DNA from 4 places in the Bradyrhizobium sp. SZCCHNRI1009 genome. Region 3 is predicted to be linked to each of the others. Evidence: predicted binding sites of a transcription regulator. Region 3 holds the regulator's gene; each other region holds the start of a gene.
The links. The regulator LexA, encoded in region 3, represses DNA repair genes until DNA is damaged. The targets are predictions, from matches to a motif close to TGTTCNNNNTGTGTTCNG.
Positions count from the first base shown of each region.

Region 1: a site for LexA is predicted at 2,293-2,310, ahead of recA (recombinase RecA). Genes of this name have one in related genera too.
Region 2: a site for LexA is predicted at 2,263-2,280, ahead of QX010_RS32585 (putative DNA modification/repair radical SAM protein). Genes of this name have one in related genera too.
Region 4: a site for LexA is predicted at 2,886-2,903, ahead of QX010_RS05775 (PA0069 family radical SAM protein). Genes of this name have one in related genera too.

Region 1 covers NZ_JAUEUL010000018.1:17,929-22,329, reverse strand. Annotated here, with positions in the region: gene QX010_RS24980 (DUF1835 domain-containing protein) at 1-824, opposite strand, end outside; gene recA (recombinase RecA) at 1,113-2,201, opposite strand; gene QX010_RS24970 (hypothetical protein) at 2,766-3,059, shown strand; gene QX010_RS24965 (hypothetical protein) at 3,910-4,059, shown strand; gene QX010_RS24960 (DUF6894 family protein) at 4,327-4,401, shown strand, end outside.
Region 2 covers NZ_JAUEUL010000041.1:22,948-27,348, forward strand. Annotated here, with positions in the region: gene QX010_RS32580 (UdgX family uracil-DNA binding protein) at 1-830, opposite strand, end outside; gene QX010_RS32585 (putative DNA modification/repair radical SAM protein) at 941-2,179, opposite strand; gene QX010_RS32590 (DNA repair protein) at 2,364-3,152, shown strand; gene QX010_RS32595 (DNA polymerase Y family protein) at 3,052-4,401, shown strand, end outside.
Region 3 covers NZ_JAUEUL010000011.1:3,809-8,209, forward strand. Annotated here, with positions in the region: gene QX010_RS19565 (LysR family transcriptional regulator) at 1-403, shown strand, start outside; gene glp (gephyrin-like molybdotransferase Glp) at 616-1,827, shown strand; gene lexA (transcriptional repressor LexA) at 2,033-2,731, shown strand; gene QX010_RS19580 (hypothetical protein) at 3,027-3,467, shown strand; gene QX010_RS19585 (hypothetical protein) at 3,643-3,900, shown strand; gene QX010_RS19590 (ComEC/Rec2 family competence protein) at 3,855-4,401, opposite strand, start outside.
Region 4 covers NZ_JAUEUL010000002.1:482,527-486,927, forward strand. Annotated here, with positions in the region: gene QX010_RS05765 (hypothetical protein) at 1-212, opposite strand, end outside; gene QX010_RS05770 (phosphoketolase family protein) at 319-2,736, opposite strand; gene QX010_RS05775 (PA0069 family radical SAM protein) at 2,925-4,103, shown strand; gene QX010_RS05780 (VOC family protein) at 4,123-4,401, shown strand, end outside.

The DNA of each region.
Region 1 (4,401 bases), on a different contig from region 3:
TCGAGGCGTTCACGGCTGTCGTGCATCTCGACCGAGAACGGCCATTCGTCGAGGCCCGAAATTGCCGGCACCGGCGCGAGTGCCAGACCGTCAAGCAACGTGCCTCCTTCCCAATAGTCATAGACGCGGCGTTGAAAGCGATCCCGATGATGCGGCAACAGGTCGAAGGGGTGCTGATAGCCGGCTGACAGCAATTCGAGGATTCGCAGTTCCGATGCTCCCAGGCCCGTGGCAACACCGGGAAGCTCATCGAGCATCTCCTGCACGCAGCGGCGAAGCTGCGGCAGTGCACTGAGATCCTGCTTCAACAGATCGAACCAGGCTTGCGGCGTCGGCGTCCGAAACGCCTGCCATGCCAGATGGCCCAGGTCGAGATGCTCACGCGCGAGCGCCACGCCGGCAATGGTCCGGCCGGCGGGTTGTCTGGCCAAGGCGTCGAAGACTGGCGCATCGAGGTGTCGCAACACGATCTTCGTCGCGATCTCGGCGTAATCGCGCAGATAATCCAAGAGCCAGATCAGCACCAACTGATCGTTCGGACGGGTCCCCATCCACAGTTCGACGCTATCGCAACGGTCGACAAGTTCGAGAAAACTCTGACTCCGCCCGCCGACCGCCATGAAGTCGACGCGCGAGGCGAAATCCAACCAATGCCCCCGCCTCCGTCGCACGGTGCGCTGGACGAGATAAGCCGATAATTCGACATCGGATGGCAGCGGTCCCCACACGAAACGATGGAGAATTGGCACCACCAGGTCGGCAAAGCCGCCCCTCCGAAGCGCTCCGGCGCTGGGATCATCGGCCGCTAAAATCAAACGTGTCATGCTGTTGGCTCCGGCACGACCTGATTGGCTCAAGGCGCTATCAACACGTTCGCAATCGGCTCCCGGCGCCCAGGACCGGCGCCGGAAACGTCGGTGCCGCCGCGCGGATCCGGTGCGCCTCGCACGCTTTCGATTATTCGCGCTGAAGATCGTATCCGGCGCTCAGAAACCCGGGCTCACTGCATTGGTCATGCAGCAACGCAGATTTCGGCAGAACACTACACATCTGCAAACGGGCGCCGGAACGTCGGCAACACGACGTCCATGGCACCCGCCGCCGTCGTAGCTCTACTCCTCCGCCGGCTCCTCGCCGTCGGCGTCGCGCTCGGCATTGCCGGCCAGGATCTGCTCGGCGATCAGGCCGGAGTTCTGGCGGATCGCGGCTTCGATCTTGGCGGTCATGTCCGGATTGGTCTTGAGGAACGATTTCGAATTCTCACGTCCCTGCCCGAGACGCTGGCTATCGTAAGAGAACCAGGCGCCGGACTTCTCAACGATGCCGGCCTTGACGCCGAGATCGAGGATCTCGCCCATCTTGGAGACGCCCTCGCCATACATGATGTCGAACTCGACCTGCTTGAACGGCGGCGCCAGCTTGTTCTTCACCACCTTCACACGGGTGGAATTGCCGATCACCTCGTCGCGCTCCTTGATCGCGCCGATGCGGCGGATGTCGAGGCGGACCGAGGCATAGAATTTCAGCGCATTGCCGCCGGTGGTGGTCTCCGGCGAGCCGTACATCACACCGATCTTCATGCGGATCTGGTTGATGAAGATCACCATCGTGTTGGACTTGTTGATCGAGGCCGTCAGCTTGCGCAGAGCCTGGCTCATCAGGCGGGCCTGCAGGCCCGGCAGCGACTCGCCCATCTCGCCTTCGAGCTCGGCCTTCGGCACCAGCGCCGCCACCGAGTCGACCACCAGCACGTCGACCGCACCGGAACGCACCAGGGTGTCGCAGATCTCCAGCGCCTGCTCACCCGTATCCGGCTGTGAGATCAGGAGCTCATCGATGTTGACGCCCAGCTTGCGCGCATAGACCGGATCGAGCGCATGCTCGGCATCGATGAAGGCACAGATGCCGCCCTTCTTCTGCGCTTCCGCCACCGTGTGCAGCGCCAGCGTGGTCTTGCCCGAGGATTCCGGACCGTAGATCTCGACGATGCGCCCTTTCGGCAGCCCACCGATCCCCAACGCGATGTCGAGCCCGAGCGAGCCGGTCGACACCGTCTCGACATCCATCGAGCGGTCGTTCTTGCCCAGCTTCATCACCGAGCCCTTGCCGAACTGACGTTCGATCTGGGACAGCGCAGCAGAGAGCGCCTTACTCTTATCCATTGAGGAACCTTCGACGATACGCAGGGCGGTGGCGGACATTGGCGCTCCTTATGGCGGGGATTCGCGAGATGGACAAACGGTTAACGAGGTCGGCCAGCAATCTTGAGGTGAATGTACTCCATCCGTTCTTTGTTCGCAATATGTTCTTCTCGACAATCACGCCTCTTCTCTTCGCAAACCCCTGACAACCGCGGGGATACGCCTGCCGCTCGAGGGGCCGGCGCCCAGTGCACCGAGCACCGCCGAGGAAGCGCTGCCCGACGAGCGCGCCCGGAAGCGAAGTCGGACGCCGATGACGGCGACCGCGAGAGGATCCTGGCTCGGCTGAAGGCGGAGGCCATGCGCGCGAGCGGCGCAGCCGCCGACCGGCGATCATGCGAATTACGACCGGCCTGTCCGAGCGCTCCAACCTCGCCTCTCGCGCCAGTGACAGACGCCACTTCAATTATAAGTTGTTATTGTGGTCTCGACCGTGCCCTATCATCCTGCTGGTCCTTCTCTGTGAGCCCCCTACCGCTTCCAATTTTCGGGACCAGCATGACCGGATCCAACAAGGAACAGACCCTCACGCTGTGGCGCCCGGTCGGCCCAAAGGAGTTCGCCTTGATCGCAGCCTCGGGCATGCGGGCGTTTCCGCCGCGCCTTCCGGAGCAGCCGATCTTCTACCCGGTGCTGACCGAGGCCTATGCCGTGAAGATCGCGAGGGACTGGAACGTACCGGCGAGCGGCTGCGGCCATGTGCTGCGCTTCGCGATCCTGCGACGCTTCATCGACGCGTACGAAGTGCATGAGGCCGGCGGCCGAGAGCATCTCGAGTACTGGATTCCCAGCGAAGACCTCGCCGACTTCAATGCCGCGATCGTCGGGCCGATCGAGCTCGTCAAGACTTTTCCTTGAAACTACCAAACTCCTACACGCGTGCGTAGATCGCACGGTCCGTGGTTCTCCTGAGAAGAACGAAGTTCCCTCGCCTCTTCTGCTTTTGTTCGGCTCACCGTGCGTGCAGACGCACGATTTCGATGCAGACGTGCAGCCGCCCTGCACGCGGCGTCCGGCCGCGAAGTTCCGCAGCACGCGGATCCGACCAGCTCGGCGGCCGCCATATGACGAGCGACAGATGAAACGACGAACCTCGGACAACTTCGTGTCGGACCACGCCCGAGGGATGGGTTAGCGTGCCATTCGCGCAAGCTCCTGATGCCGGCCTGAGGAACGGCCTGGACGAGACCCGCGTGACCCGCATCACGCGGCGCCCCCGCGCCCACGACATCTTCAAGCCACAAACCATTGTCATAAACTTTGGGTTGCGTTATATAATCGTGGTTGTCGTACGTCTGAGCAAATTTTTGATCAGCCCCGGATTTGTTTGTTCGTTGCGATGATGGCTGACCCGTATTGTCCGTGATGTATTGTCAGTGATGCGGCGTCGACCGATCCCTTGCAGCCTGCCGGCTCCAACATTTGCAGGCTCCGTCACCCGTAGGCGCACGGCCCTGAAACCATCCGCGCCGAAAGAAAGCCCCGGACGACGTCCGGGGCTTTCGACGTTGATAGCTCCGCTCGGGATACATCTCCCGCCGTCATTGTCGTGATGTCGGGGAACGGATCGCGGGCGTTGCGCTTCATATCGGCGATGACAAGAAATGACGTGACGTGCCCGTCCTGCAGGGCCGGCCTTCAAAGGATCGAGCTTCACTCGCGGCAAGGCGCTGCGGGAGAGAGACGTTGTCCGGCCTGCGATGAACTCGTGGAGATGGTCGACGGCGCGACGCAGATTGCCTACCGGCTGACAGTCGTGCCGGAACGGATCTTCGACCGCAGCCAAGTTCGTCCCACGGCGGTTGATCGAGATTGCAACCTTGATCTGACGCAAGGCACGCCGACAGGTTCGTACTAATTTAATCTTGTCATTGCCGAACTGCCCTTGCTGGGAAGCTACGACGTTGACGCCGAGCCTCGGACCGCGGCGGTCCGAGGCTCATTCGTCGGCTCGCGATCCGTCCGGTTGCGCCGCACATCACCAACGGCAATCGGCCTAACGGAAGCGAACAGCGCGACCGACCGTATTTTACCGGAATTGATCCGAGTGGGTTTTGCGCTTCCATTTGTGGTGCGTACATCAAACCCAGCGGCCTGGGGCGGTCAGGGCTCACCGGTTTTGGCAATGCCGCTCTATTTCTTTCGTATCCGCAACGGCCACTTCTCAGGCGCGTCCGAGTATGGGACCGAGTGCGCCGAC
Region 2 (4,401 bases), on a different contig from region 3:
CGGGTCATCGCGGTCTCCTCGACGCGCTTCTGTGGCTTGTGCGGTTCGGTGCCAGGTTCGGCGATCATCTCGGTGGTGCGCCGGGCGGCAGCCGCGATCAGCGGCTGGATCAGCTTGGCCTCGGGCAGGTTCTGCCAATATTTCTTCGGCATCTCCTTTTCCATTGCCTTCACTTTGAGCCGTGCCGGATTGAAAATGCTGGCATAATAGCGCAGCCACACCTCTTCGAGGCGGTCTTCCGACGGCGCTTCGGCCTTGCTCACACCCGGCGTGAACGAGACGTGGCTGCCGTCCCAATGCGCGCAGATTTCCGGGGTGAGGATCGACCAGGGCATGTCGGCGAAGCGCCGGGCGAAGAACGGCGCGGCGCGCTCGACGATGTGATGCTCCGGCTCGAACCAGGCGACGTAGCGTGACTCGCGCTCGCGGCCGACCTCGCGGAAACGGACGAAGGCGTGCATCTTGTGGACGTCGCGGCGCACCGCGCGCGCCAGCGCATTGGCCTGCGCGACGTCGGGATCGGTCGCGATGTCCATGAGATCGTGGTTGGTCCGCAGACGCCACAGCAGCCGGTAGAGCAGGGTGAAGCGGCTGGGGTCGCTGTGCAGGATCGCGCTTTCAGCAAGCTCCATGAAGCTCGCCGGCACCGAAAACGCGCCCTTGGGCACCTCGGGCAGCTGGGTGTCAGCATGGTCGTCGAACAGATCGGGCGCCGCGCCCTTGACGCGCCATGTGACATCCGCCGGCCTGACGTCGTTCATCGCCAGCGCCCGCGCCGCCCGGCGCCAGCCGTCGAAATCGGTGTCGCTGTCGAGGGTTACGACGTGCATCTGGCACACACTCTCCGCGTCGTCATGCCCGGCCCCCGTGCCGGGCATCCACGTCGTGCCTGAAACAAAGACGTGGATGGCCGGGACAAGCCCGGCCATGACCGGTTCAATTAGAATCCAAATCCGAGCTGCTGCGGTTTCGGCCGCAGCCGGGCTCTGAGGCTGGCACCGTCGAGCAAAGACGGAGACGGCCGGTGGTCGGAGAGAACGATGAACGGCAGCGCCTTGTTCCGGACGACGTTGAGCCGGGCGAGATCCGCAAGGCGGATCGTGGTGGTGCGCCGGGTCGCGAGGATGCGCTGCACGGTGCGGGTGCCGAAGCCGGGTACGCGCAGCAGCTCCTCGCGGCTTGCGGTGTTGATGTCGAGCGGGAAGCGGTCGCGGTGGCGCAGCGCCCAGGCAAGCTTGGGGTCGATGTCGAGCGGCAGCATGCCCTCGTTCTCCTCGACGATCTCGTCGGCGTCGAAGCCGTAGAACCGCATCAGCCAGTCGGCCTGGTACAGCCGGTGCTCGCGCACCAGAGGCGGGGCCTGTAGCGGCAGCGCGCGGCTGGCATCGGGGATCGGGCTGAAGGCGGAGTAATACACGCGCTTGAGCTTGTAGGCGCCGTAGAGATTGGCCGAGGTCGACAGGATGACGCGGTCGTTGGCCGCGTCGGCGCCGACGATCATCTGCGTGCTCTGGCCGGCCGGCGCAAAGCGCGGCGGCTTCGCCCGGCGCACCGTCTTCTTGGCTTCCGCCGTCTCGTCGAGCTTCAGCCTGAGACGGCCCATGGTGCGGCGGATCGCGCGCTGGTCCTTCTCCGGCGCGAGCTGCGTCAGGCTCTCTTCCAGCGGCGTCTCGATGTTGATGCTGAGCCGGTCGGCGTAGCGGCCGGCTTCCGCGATCAGCGCCTCGTCGGCTTCGGGAATCGTCTTCAGATGGATGTAGCCGCGGAAGCGATGCTCCTCGCGCAGCTTGCGCGCGACGCTCACGACCTGCTCCATCGTGTAGTCCGGGCTGCGGATGATGCCCGACGACAGGAACAGCCCCTCGATGTAGTTGCGGCGATAGAAGTCGATGGTGAGCTTCACCACCTCGTCGACCGTGAAGCGGGCGCGCGGCACGTTGGAGGAGGCGCGGTTGACGCAATACAGGCAGTCGTAGTTGCAGGCATTGGTCAGCAGAACCTTGAGCAGCGAGATGCAGCGTCCGTCCGGCGCATAGGAATGGCAGATGCCCATGCCGGGCGCGGTCGAGCCGAGACCCTTGCCGTCGCGGGAATCCCGCATCTCAGTACCGCTGGAGGCGCAGGACGCGTCGTACTTGGCGGCATCGGCCAGGATCTCCAGCTTGCGGAGCAGCTCCATACCTTTGAATCCCTTTGATTCCATTCGTTGAATCGTATCCGGGGCAATCCCGATTGACTCTCTCGAAGGCGTTAGCTTTATATTAGAACGTATCATGAACAAAGAGGGTCGTCGCGGGTTCAACTGCCTGCTTCACTTGAGAACGGCAGCGCCCGCACGATGGATTGAAGAGGAGCGGCGACGGATGACCGGCGCACGCATGGATACGCTCGCGCGTCTGCGCGGCCGCATTGCCCGTCTCGAGGCGGGAGATGGCGCACATGATTTGCGCCGGGTCGCGCTCGGCCATGACGCGGCCGATGCGGTGCTGCAGGGTGGGCTCGCCACCGGCGCGCTGCATGAGGTGTTCGCCGAGACCGGCCGCCAGGCGGCGGCCGCGACCGGTTTTCTGTGCGGGCTTGCCGCGCGTGTCGCCGCGCGCCGGCCGCTGATCTGGATCCGGCAGGATTTCGCCGAGCGTGAGATGGGCGCGCTGTCGATGAGCGGGCTTGCCGAGCTCGGCCTCGATCCGTGCCGACTCGTGATCGTGCGCGCGCCCGATCTCGATCACGCCCTGCGCACCGCCGCCGACGCGCTCGCCTGCGATGCGCTGGGCGGTGTGATGCTGGAGGTGTGGGGCGAGACGCAAAAGCTCGATCTCGTCGCCAGCCGCAAGCTGACCCTGGCGGCGCAGGAGTCCGGCGTGACAGCGCTCATGTTGCGCATCGCGGCTGCGCCCGAGCCGTCGACCGCGGAGACGCGCTGGGTGGTGCGCACCGCGCCATCGCCTGCCGTGGCGCCGTGGATGGCGTGGGGCGCACCGCGCCTCGATGCCGAGCTCATTCGCAACCGTCACGGCCAGACCGGACGATGGATCATGGAGTGGACCCCCGATGCATGCCGTTTCAACGAACCGGCGGCGGATCCTCAGCCTGTGGCTGCCGCGCCTGCCCATCGATCGCATCAAGCGCAGCCGCGCCGCCGATCCGCATGATGGCCTTCCGCAGGCCGTCGTCCTCAAGGATGCCAATATGCTGCTGATCCATTCGTTGGACGAGGCGGCGGCGCGTCACGGCGTCAGCCTCGGCCAGCCCTTGGCGAATGCCCGCGCGGTCTGTCCCGATCTCGTCGTGCACGAGGCGGATTTGGCGGCTGATGCAAAGATGCTGGAGGGCATCGCCGACTGGTGCGACCGCTTCACGCCGCTGGTGGCGCTCGATCCCCCGCATGGGCTTTTGCTCGACATCACCGGCTGCGTGCATCTGTTCGGCGGCGAAGCCAGACTGATGCGGTCGGTCTGCGACGCGCTGACCGCGCACGGCCTCATTGTGTCGGCGGCGATCGCCTCCAACGCCGTCTGCGCGCGGACGCTGAACCGGCAGGTGCACGGCCGCATCGTGCCTGATGGCGAGGAGGCGACTGCGGTGGCGCCGCTGCCGGTGGCCGCGCTGGGCGGCAGCGAGGCGATCACGCTCGGCCTGCGCCGCGCCGGCTTGAAGACGATCGGCGACGTCGCGTCGCGCGGCCGCAACGAGATCACCGCGCGGTTCGGCGCCGCTTTCACCCGTGTGCTGGCGCAGGCGCTGGGCGAGGCCGATGCGCCGATCAGCCCGCGAAAGGTCCCTCCGGACTACATCGTCGACAAGCGCTTCGCCGAGCCGGTCGCGACCGACACCGTGATCGCGGCGAGCCTCTCCAGTCTGGCCGCGATGCTGGTGGCGGCGATGGCGCAGCAGGGCAAGGGCGCGCGGCGGCTGGAGGCCTGCTTCTTCCGCACCGATGGGCTGGTGCGCGTCATCGCGGTCGACACCGGCCAGCCGGTCACCGAGGCCGTCGTCATCGACCGGCTGTTTCGCGAACGGCTCGAGGCGCTGAATGATCCGCTCGATCCCGGCTTCGGCTTCGACATGATGCGGCTGTCGGCCAGCCGCAGCGAGATCGTGGTGCAGCAGCAGCGCGATCTCGATGCCCATGTCCATGACAATGACGAACTGTCGGCCTTGATCGACCGCATCGCCGCGCGCATCGGCGGCAAGCGCGTGGTGGTGCATCTGCCGATGGACACGCATATTCCGGAACGCGCGGCGCTGCCGTTGCCGGCGCAGCAAAATCTCCCAGCTTCGAGTGCGGCCGACTGGCCTGACCGTACCGAAGGCGAGCCGCCGTTGCGGCCTCTGCGGCTGTTCGCGCGCCCCGAGGCCATTCAGGTGATCGCCGGTGTCCCCGATGGCCCGCCCGCGCGC
Region 3 (4,401 bases):
GCGCATCGCGATGAAAACACCGATCGGCCTGGATGCCTATCTGTCGCTTCCGCACGCACTGGTGACGCTGACCAACAGCCTGCAGGGCTGCCTGGAGGCGGCGCTGGATGAGATCGGCACCGAGCTCAACGTGGTCTCGGCCTCCTCGGATTTCCTCAGCGTGCTGGCGACGGTGGCCGCGTCACCGGTGATCACCACGATCCCGACCCGGATGGCAAGGCTCTACGGACCCCGGTTTGGGCTGGCGCTCTGTCCGGCGCCGTTGAAGTTGCGGCTGCCGGCGGTCTCGATGGTCTGGCCGCTGCAGCTCGATCGTGACGCGGCATCGGTCTGGCTGCGGAACATGGTGGCGGACATCCTGCACACCACCGAGCGCGCCGCCTGTCGCGCGGCTGCCGGATAGCTCCGTCGGGACTCCGTGTGCACGTGAGCAGATCGCGACTGCCCCCCCGGCATGATTGCAGAGTCTCTCGCGCGATCGTGAGGCGGCGGGCCACGCGACGCACCTTCAGACGATCGGAAAGCCGGGAGCGGCTTAGGCTCTTGGCCACCCCGTGCGCGTTCGGTTAGAAGGCGATTCAGTCGATCTGCCCGTCTTCGTCCGAAGGTAATCCCATGGCCCTGATGCCGGTCTCCGATGCGTTGTCCGCGGTGCTCGCCGGCACCGAGCCGCTGGCTGAGGAAATGGTCGGGCTGGACGAGGCCTATCACCGCATCCTGGCCCGCGACCTCGCGGCGCTGCGGACGCAGCCGCCCGAGGCGATGTCGGCGATGGATGGCTATGCGGTGCGCGCGGCCGACGCAGCCAAGGCCAAGGCGCGGCTGAAGGTGATCGGCGAGGTCGCGGCGGGACGGCCGTTCGATCGCGTGGTCGGGCCCGGCGAGGCGGCGCGGATCTTCACCGGCGGCGTTGTCCCCGCAGGCGCCGACGCGGTGGTGATCCAGGAGGACACGATCGCCGAGGACGGCCATGTCGTGATCACCGAGGCCGCGATCACAGGCCGGCACATCCGGCCGGCCGGCGTCGACTTCCACCAGGGCATGGTGCTGCTGAAGGCCGGGCGCCGGCTCAGCGACCGCGACCTATCCCTGGCGGCCAGCATGAATCATCCGGCGCTGCCGGTGCGGCGGCGGCCGAAGGTGGCGCTGCTCGCCACCGGCGACGAGCTGGTGATGCCGGGCTCGACGCCCGGCCCGGGGCAGATCGTCTATTCCAACGGCTACGCGCTGCGGGCGCTGGTGCGCAGCGAGGGCGCGACGCCGATCGATCTCGGCATCGCCGCGGATACGATGGCGGCGACGGTCGCTGGAATCCGGCGCGCCCGCGCGGCAGAGGCCGACGTCCTGATCACGACCGGCGGCGCCTCGGTCGGCGATCACGACCTGGTCAAGCAGGCGCTGGAGGCCGAGGGCGTCGAAATGGCGTTCTGGAAGATCGCGATGCGGCCGGGCAAGCCGATGATGCACGGACGGCTCGGCGACATCAGGGTGATCGGACTGCCCGGCAATCCGGTGTCGTCCTATGTCTGCGCCATCCTGTTCATGGTGCCGCTGATTCGGCGCCTGCTCGGCCGCGACGAGGCCGTGATGCCGCGCGAGACCGCCCTGCTCGGCCGCGAGTTGGGGGCGAACGATTCGCGCGAGGACTATCTGCGGGCGCAGCTCGAGGAGCGCGCCGACGGCACGCTGGTAGCCACCCCAGTGAGCCAGCAGGATTCGTCGCTGCTCGGGAACCTCGCGCTGTCGCAGGCGCTGGTGATCCGGCCGGCGTTTGCGCCGAAGGCGCCTGCCGGCAGCCCGTGCGAGATCCTGCGCCTGCCGAACTGAGCCGCTTCCCCGGTAAAGCCCGGTCCGTTCATCATATTTTTAGGATTGCGGAACACACATCGAACATATAGTGTCCGTTCATGATTTGTTTTTAGTATGTTGCGGGCGACGCGATGACGGTCCGACTCCAGGGCGCTCTCAGCCGGCTTGTGCTCAAGGCGCAGCTCCTGGACTCGGACGACAACAAACCGGGGACCAGGTCGAGATGCTGACGCGCAAACAGTACGAACTTCTGCGGTTCATCAACGAGCGGCTCAAGGAAGCCGGCGTGCCGCCGTCCTTCGACGAGATGAAGGATGCGCTCGATCTGCGTTCGAAGTCCGGCATTCATCGCCTGATCACGGCGCTCGAGGAGCGCGGCTTCATCCGCCGGCTGCCGAATCGCGCCCGCGCGATCGAGGTGATCAAGCTGCCCGAGCTGTCGCAGGCCGCGGGCAACCGTCGCGGCTTCACGCCGTCGGTGATCGAGGGCAATCTCGGCAAGGTGCGCACCAGCACTCCCGCGCTGGACGATGGCGAGCGCCCCGTGGCGGTGCCGGTGATGGGCCGCATCGCCGCCGGTACCCCGATCGAGGCGCTGCAGACGCGCAGCCACACCATCAGCGTACCTGCCGACATGCTCGGCAACGGCGACCACTACGCGCTCGAGGTGCGCGGCGACTCGATGGTCGATGCCGGCATCCTCGACGGCGACATGGCGCTGATCCAGCGCAACGAGACCGCCGACACCGGCGACATCGTGGTGGCGCTGATCGACGATGAGGAAGCCACCTTGAAGCGCTTCCGCCGCCGCGGCGCATCGATCGCGCTGGAGCCGGCCAACACCGCCTACGAGGTGCGCATCTTGCCGCCGAACCGGGTGAAGATCCAGGGCAAGCTGGTCGGGCTGTATCGCAAGTACTGATCGCGAATGCGATCGGTCGATCGGCGGCGGGCGCACGCGCTTTCGCCGCCGAACAAGAGGCAGCCCAGCAAAGCAAGAGGCAGCCCAGCACAATACGTCGCTCGCGAATGCACCTCATGATGTGCAGCGCGGCATGCTCAAACGCTTGTGATCGGCCGCGGGCACACGCGATGCAGATCAGCGCAGAATTGCCGCGAAGCGCGCGCTAACATCACCATCGATGTCCACTCTGATAGAGGCCTGCGCCTGTCCGGGGGGAGCGTGGGTCGGCTATCTCTCAACGAGGAGCGATCCGATGTGTGACTACAGCCTCCATGCGGTTGCGTCCCGTCCCGCCAAGGTCGGCGAGACGTTGATCTCGATGACCTTCCGTGGCACCGCCACCCGCGGCTTCGCGTTGGAGAGCGAGCCGACCGTCGCAGTCTGCATGCTGCCCGGCACCGAGTTGGCCTTCGCCGAGGACGTCCGCTACGACAGCCGCTGGCTCTGGACCCGGACGATCCGCGAGCGCGTCGCGAAGTTCAACAGCATCGAGACGCACATTCCCGATCGCCATCACGACGCGATCGAGTTCGCCGACGGCCGCCACGTGCTGGTGACCCAGCTCTGCGAGGGCCAGCGCGTCACCGTGCTGCAATTGCCGGTCAGCAAGCAGCCGGCAGAGCGTCGCCCGGACATCGGCGAGGACGTGCCGACGTCGCAGGCCACACCGATTCGCCGCATCAGCATCACCTGAGGGCCTGCGCGTCGGCATTTCTGTCGGTCGTGAGCGCGCTTTCGACGGTGGGAGACTTGGTCAACTTGGGTTCTGCAAGCGCAAAGTCCTCTCGGGCGAATCTCACGCCCCGGCATCGCATCGGATAGGAACGACATCCCTCGGCCGGCATTGTTTGCCGGGGGAGCTTGCCGCCGTGGTCAACAAGATCGATTGGAACAAGGCCGGACGGATCACCGAGCCCGGCCGCTACATGCTTGCGTTCGGATGGCTGACGGTCACGGCTGATGACGTCGCCATCTGGCAACGCTATCCGGGCGCTGCGTTCACGCTGGTCGAAGGGCCCTCGCTGTTCGATGGACCAGACGACGCCGAGTATCATCTCGGCACCTTCGAGCTGCCCGGCGCTCAATCCTGCTCGCCCTGCTCCGTCTCCGGCGGCGTCGCGTCCTGAAGCCGCGCGGCCGGCGCACGCGGCGTCAGCGTCGTGTCGAACTCGCCGGCCTCGGCGGGCGCCGGCCACCATGGGCGGTCGGTGCCGCCGGCACGCGCCGGCGTCACGGCGAAGCCTTTGCCCTGCTGCACCAGCAACAAGGCGCCCTGCTGCCGCAGCCGCTCGCGATCGATCACGGCCGCCGCGCAGGATGACGGCGCGGCGCGCGCGGTGACGATCAGCGCGACACGGGCGCAATCGTCGGCGAGCGCCTCAGCGCGCAAGGTCATGGCGGCGAAGCGGCCGTCGGCCATCGCGACCACGCAGCCCGCCTCGTCGCAGGAGACGCCATCGGCGAGCGAGGCGTCCGCCGGCAGCCGGGCATCGGCGTCGGCCGCGAGCCACTCCTTGGTGGCGAACACATCCTTGCCGGCGCGCATCACATGCAGGCGTCCGTCACGGCCGCGCACCGCCACCGCGCGCCCATCGCCGGCGACCAGGACGTCGGGCAGCGGCGTCGCG
Region 4 (4,401 bases), on a different contig from region 3:
AGGCTCGCGAGATCAGCCGGTGCGATGCGCGCGGCGCGGCACTCGGTCGAGAGATCGGTCGGCCGCTGTTCCGGCGCCTGAGCGTGCTGGGCGGCGGCCTGCAGCGCGCTCATGCGCACCTTGACACGGTCGTTGGCAGCGAGACCGTCGGCAATCAGTGACGGCAGCAGGATGTCGGCTTCGCCGAGCTCCTTGATGATCTGGGATTTCATGACGGCGTCGATCAGGTTTCCGATGCCGTCACCGTGCCTCAGCACCGCACGCAAGTCCTTGCGTTGGATCATTCATCGAACCGTCACACAAGGTGTGCGGGCGACGTCAGTCGCCTGCCTGTGTCGGCGTGGTGCCGCCGGTGCTGTTCGGCCAGACCCAGTCGCGGATCTCGGGCATGTCCTCGCCATGCGCCCGGATGTAGCGGGCATGCTCGATCAGTGCGTCGCGGAATTTCTGCTTCACATGGGCCGCCGACACACTGAGGCCGGGCACGCGCTCGATCGCCTCGATGGCGAGGTGGAAACGGTCGAGCTCGTTGAGCACGACCATGTCGAACGGAGTCGTCGTGGTGCCTTCCTCGATGAAGCCGCGCACGTGCATGCCGGCATGGTTGGTGCGGCTGTAGGTGAGACGATGGATGAGATACGGATAGCCGTGATAGGCGAAGATCACCGGCTTGTCGGTCGTGAACAGGCTGTCGAAGTCGCGGTCGCTGAGGCCGTGCGGATGGTCCTGCTTCGGCTGCAGGGTCATGAGGTCAACGACGTTGACGACGCGGATCTTGAGGTCGGGCAATTCCTTGCGCAGCAGATCGACGGCAGCGAGCGTTTCCAAAGTCGGGACGTCTCCGGCGCAGGCCATCACCACGTCGGGCTCCTCGTCGGCGGGCTCGGTGCCGGCCCACGACCAGATGCCGATGCCGGCGTCGCAATGGATGGCCGCATCTTGCATCGACAGCCATTGCGGCGCAGGCTGCTTGCCGGCGACGATGACGTTGATGCGGTCATAGGTGCGCAGGCAGTGGTCGGCGATCCACAGCAGCGTGTTGGCGTCCGGCGGGAAGTAGATGCGGACGATGTCCGCCTTCTTGTTGGCGACGAGGTCGACGAAGCCCGGATCCTGGTGGCTGAAGCCGTTATGGTCCTGCCGCCAGACATGCGAGGTCAGGAGATAGTTCAGCGACGCGACCGGGCGCCGCCACGGCAGCTCGCGTGACACTTTCAGCCATTTGGCGTGCTGGTTGAACATCGAATCGACGATGTGGATGAACGCCTCGTAGCAGGAGAACAGGCCGTGGCGGCCGGTGAGCAGATAGCCTTCCAGCCAGCCCTGGCAGAGGTGCTCGCTCAGCACCTCCATGACGCGGCCGTCATGGGCGAGGTGGACGTCGTAGGGCTCGATGCCCTCCATCCACACCCGCTCGGTGACCTCGAACACGGCATCGAGCCGGTTCGAGGCGGTTTCGTCCGGGCCCATGATGCGGAAGTTGCGTGTCTCTGCATTCAGCGTGATCACGTCGCGCAGGAACTTGCCGAGTTCGCGCGTGGCTTCAGCGATGGTCTGGCCCGGAGAGGACACGTCGACCGCAAAATGCTGGTAGTTTGGGAGCTTGAGCTCACGCTTGAGCAAGCCGCCATTGGCGTGCGGGTTGGCGCCCATGCGCCGCGCGCCCTTCGGCGCCAGCGCCTGCAGCTCCGGCATCAGCCGGCCCTGCGCGTCGAACAATGTGTCCGGCTCGTAGCTCTTCAGCCAGGCTTCGAGCAGCGCGAGATGCTCCGGCTTGCCGCGCGGATTGGCGATCGGCACCTGGTGGGCACGCCAGAAACCTTCGACCTTGAGGCCGTCGACCTCCTTCGGGCCCGTCCAGCCCTTCGGGCTGCGCAGCACGATCATCGGCCAGCGCGGCCGTTGGATCGTTGCATCCGGCTGACGCGCATTCTGCTGGATCGAGCGGATGCTTGCGAGCGCGACATCGAGCGCGTCCGCCATCTGCCGATGCATCGCCTTGGGCTCGGCGCCTTCGACGAACAGCGGCTCATAACCGTAACCTTCGAACAGGCATTTGAGCTCGGCGTCGCCCATGCGGCCGAGCACGGTGGGATTGGCGATCTTGTAGCCGTTGAGATGCAGGATCGGCAGCACCGCGCCGTCATGGGCCGGGTTCAGGAACTTGTTCGAATGCCAGGACGCGGCGAGCGGGCCGGTCTCGGCCTCGCCGTCGCCGACCACGCAGGCCACGATCAGATCGGGATTATCGAACGCCGCGCCATAGGCGTGCACCAGCGCGTAGCCGAGCTCGCCGCCTTCATGGATCGAGCCCGGCGTTTCCGGCGCCGCATGGCTCGGAATGCCGCCAGGGAAGGAGAACTGCCGGAACAGCTTGCGCAGGCCATCGGCATCGCCCGTGATATCCGGATAGATCTCGCTGTATGTGCCTTCGAGATAGGTGTTTGCGACCATGCCCGGACCGCCATGGCCGGGACCGCAGATATAGATGACGCTGAGATCCTGGGCCTGGATGGCGCGATTGAGATGGGCGTAGATGAAATTCAGTCCGGGCGTCGTCCCCCAGTGGCCGAGCAGGCGCGGCTTGACGTGCTCCGCTTTCAGCGGCTCGCGCAGCAGCGGGTTGTCGAGCAGATAGATCTGCCCGACCGAGAGATAATTGGCCGCACGCCAGTAGCGGTCGAGCAGGTCGAGATCATCGGCCGGGATCGTCTGGTGGGAAGACGTGATGTTCATGTAACCTCGCTTGCCGTCCGCTTCGCGCCCGCGGGAGAGTGCATTAGAGTAATGCCGCACCGTCCCGTTCCAGTGCGCTGCGAGGATAGAACGGGAATGTGATGGTTGGCCTTGCGCCGGCTCAGAACCACCACGCAGATGTTCTCTTTTGTTCTTGTAATGTTCTTTTTGTGTGCTATGTCTTGGCCATGAGCCGAGCATCTTCACATGCCCTCAAGCGCCCGCCGGTCCCGGTGCCCTCCGAGCCGGCGGGCGCGCCTTCTTTCGGTCCTGACAAGGACTTCCCGGAACTCGCGGTCGCCATCGAACGGGGCCGGCGCCGCGGCCGGGGTGCACAATCCAATGCGAGCGGCCGCTACGAGGCGGAGGCGCGCGTTGTCTTCGACGACGGCTGGCAGAGCCTCGAAGACCTGCCGCCGTTCAAGACCACGGTCGCGACCGATACCTCGCGCAAGGTCATCACCCGCAACGACTCGCCGGACATCGGTTTCGATCGCTCGATCAATCCGTATCGCGGCTGCGAGCACGGCTGTGTCTACTGCTTCGCGCGGCCGACCCATGCGTTTCTCGGGCTGTCGCCTGGCCTCGACTTCGAATCCAAGCTGTTCGTGAAGCCGGATGCGCCCGCGCTCCTGGAGAAGGAGCTCGCGGCCAGCGGCTACGAGCCGCGGATGATCGCGATCGGGACCAACACCGATCCCTACCAGCCGATCGAGCGCGAGCGGAAGATCATGCGCGGCATCCTCGAGGTGCTGGAAAAGGTTGGCCATCCCGTCGGGATCGTCACGAAGTCGGCGCTGGTGATGCGTGATGCCGACATCCTGGCGCGGATGGCCAAGAAGAACCTGGCGAAGGTCGCGATATCAGTGACCACGCTGGATCCGAAGCTGGCACGTACCATGGAGCCGCGGGCCTCGACGCCATCGAAGCGGCTGGAGGCGTTGCAGGCGCTGTCCAAGGCCGGCATCCCGACGACGGTGATGGTGGCGCCGGTGATCCCCGCGCTCAATGACAGCGAGATCGAGCGCATCCTCGATGCCGCCGCCCATGCCGGGGTCAAGGAAGCCTCCTATGTGCTGCTGCGGCTGCCGCTGGAGGTGCGCGATTTGTTCCGCGAATGGCTGCTCGAGCATTATCCCGACCGCTACCGCCACGTCTTCACCCTGATCCGCGACATGCGCGGCGGCCGCGATTACGACTCGCAATGGGGCACGCGGATGAAGGGGACAGGCCCGATGGCCTGGATGATCGGCCGCCGCTTCGAGATCGCCTGCGAAAAGCTGGGGCTGAACAAGCGCCGGACCAAGCTGACGACCGATCATTTCGTCCGGCCGAAGGGCGGCGGGCAGCAGCTCAGCCTGTTCTGACATGTGTGGAGGTGGCGCGATGAGTGCAGGTGCGGTTATCCCGCGGTTCACCGTCATCACACTCGGTGTATCCGAGATGCGGCGGAGCATCGCCTTCTATGCATCGCTCGGCTTCGTCAGAAAATTCCGCGCGACCGGCGAGGAAGTGGCATTCTTCGACACTGGCGGGACGGTGCTGGCGCTGTACCCGTGGAGCGCGCTCGCCCACGACGCGGGTGTGCCGGACACGCCGCGGCCGCAGGCATTCCGCGGCGTGACACTGGCATGGAACTGCCGTTCGGAGGCTGAGGTCGATGCG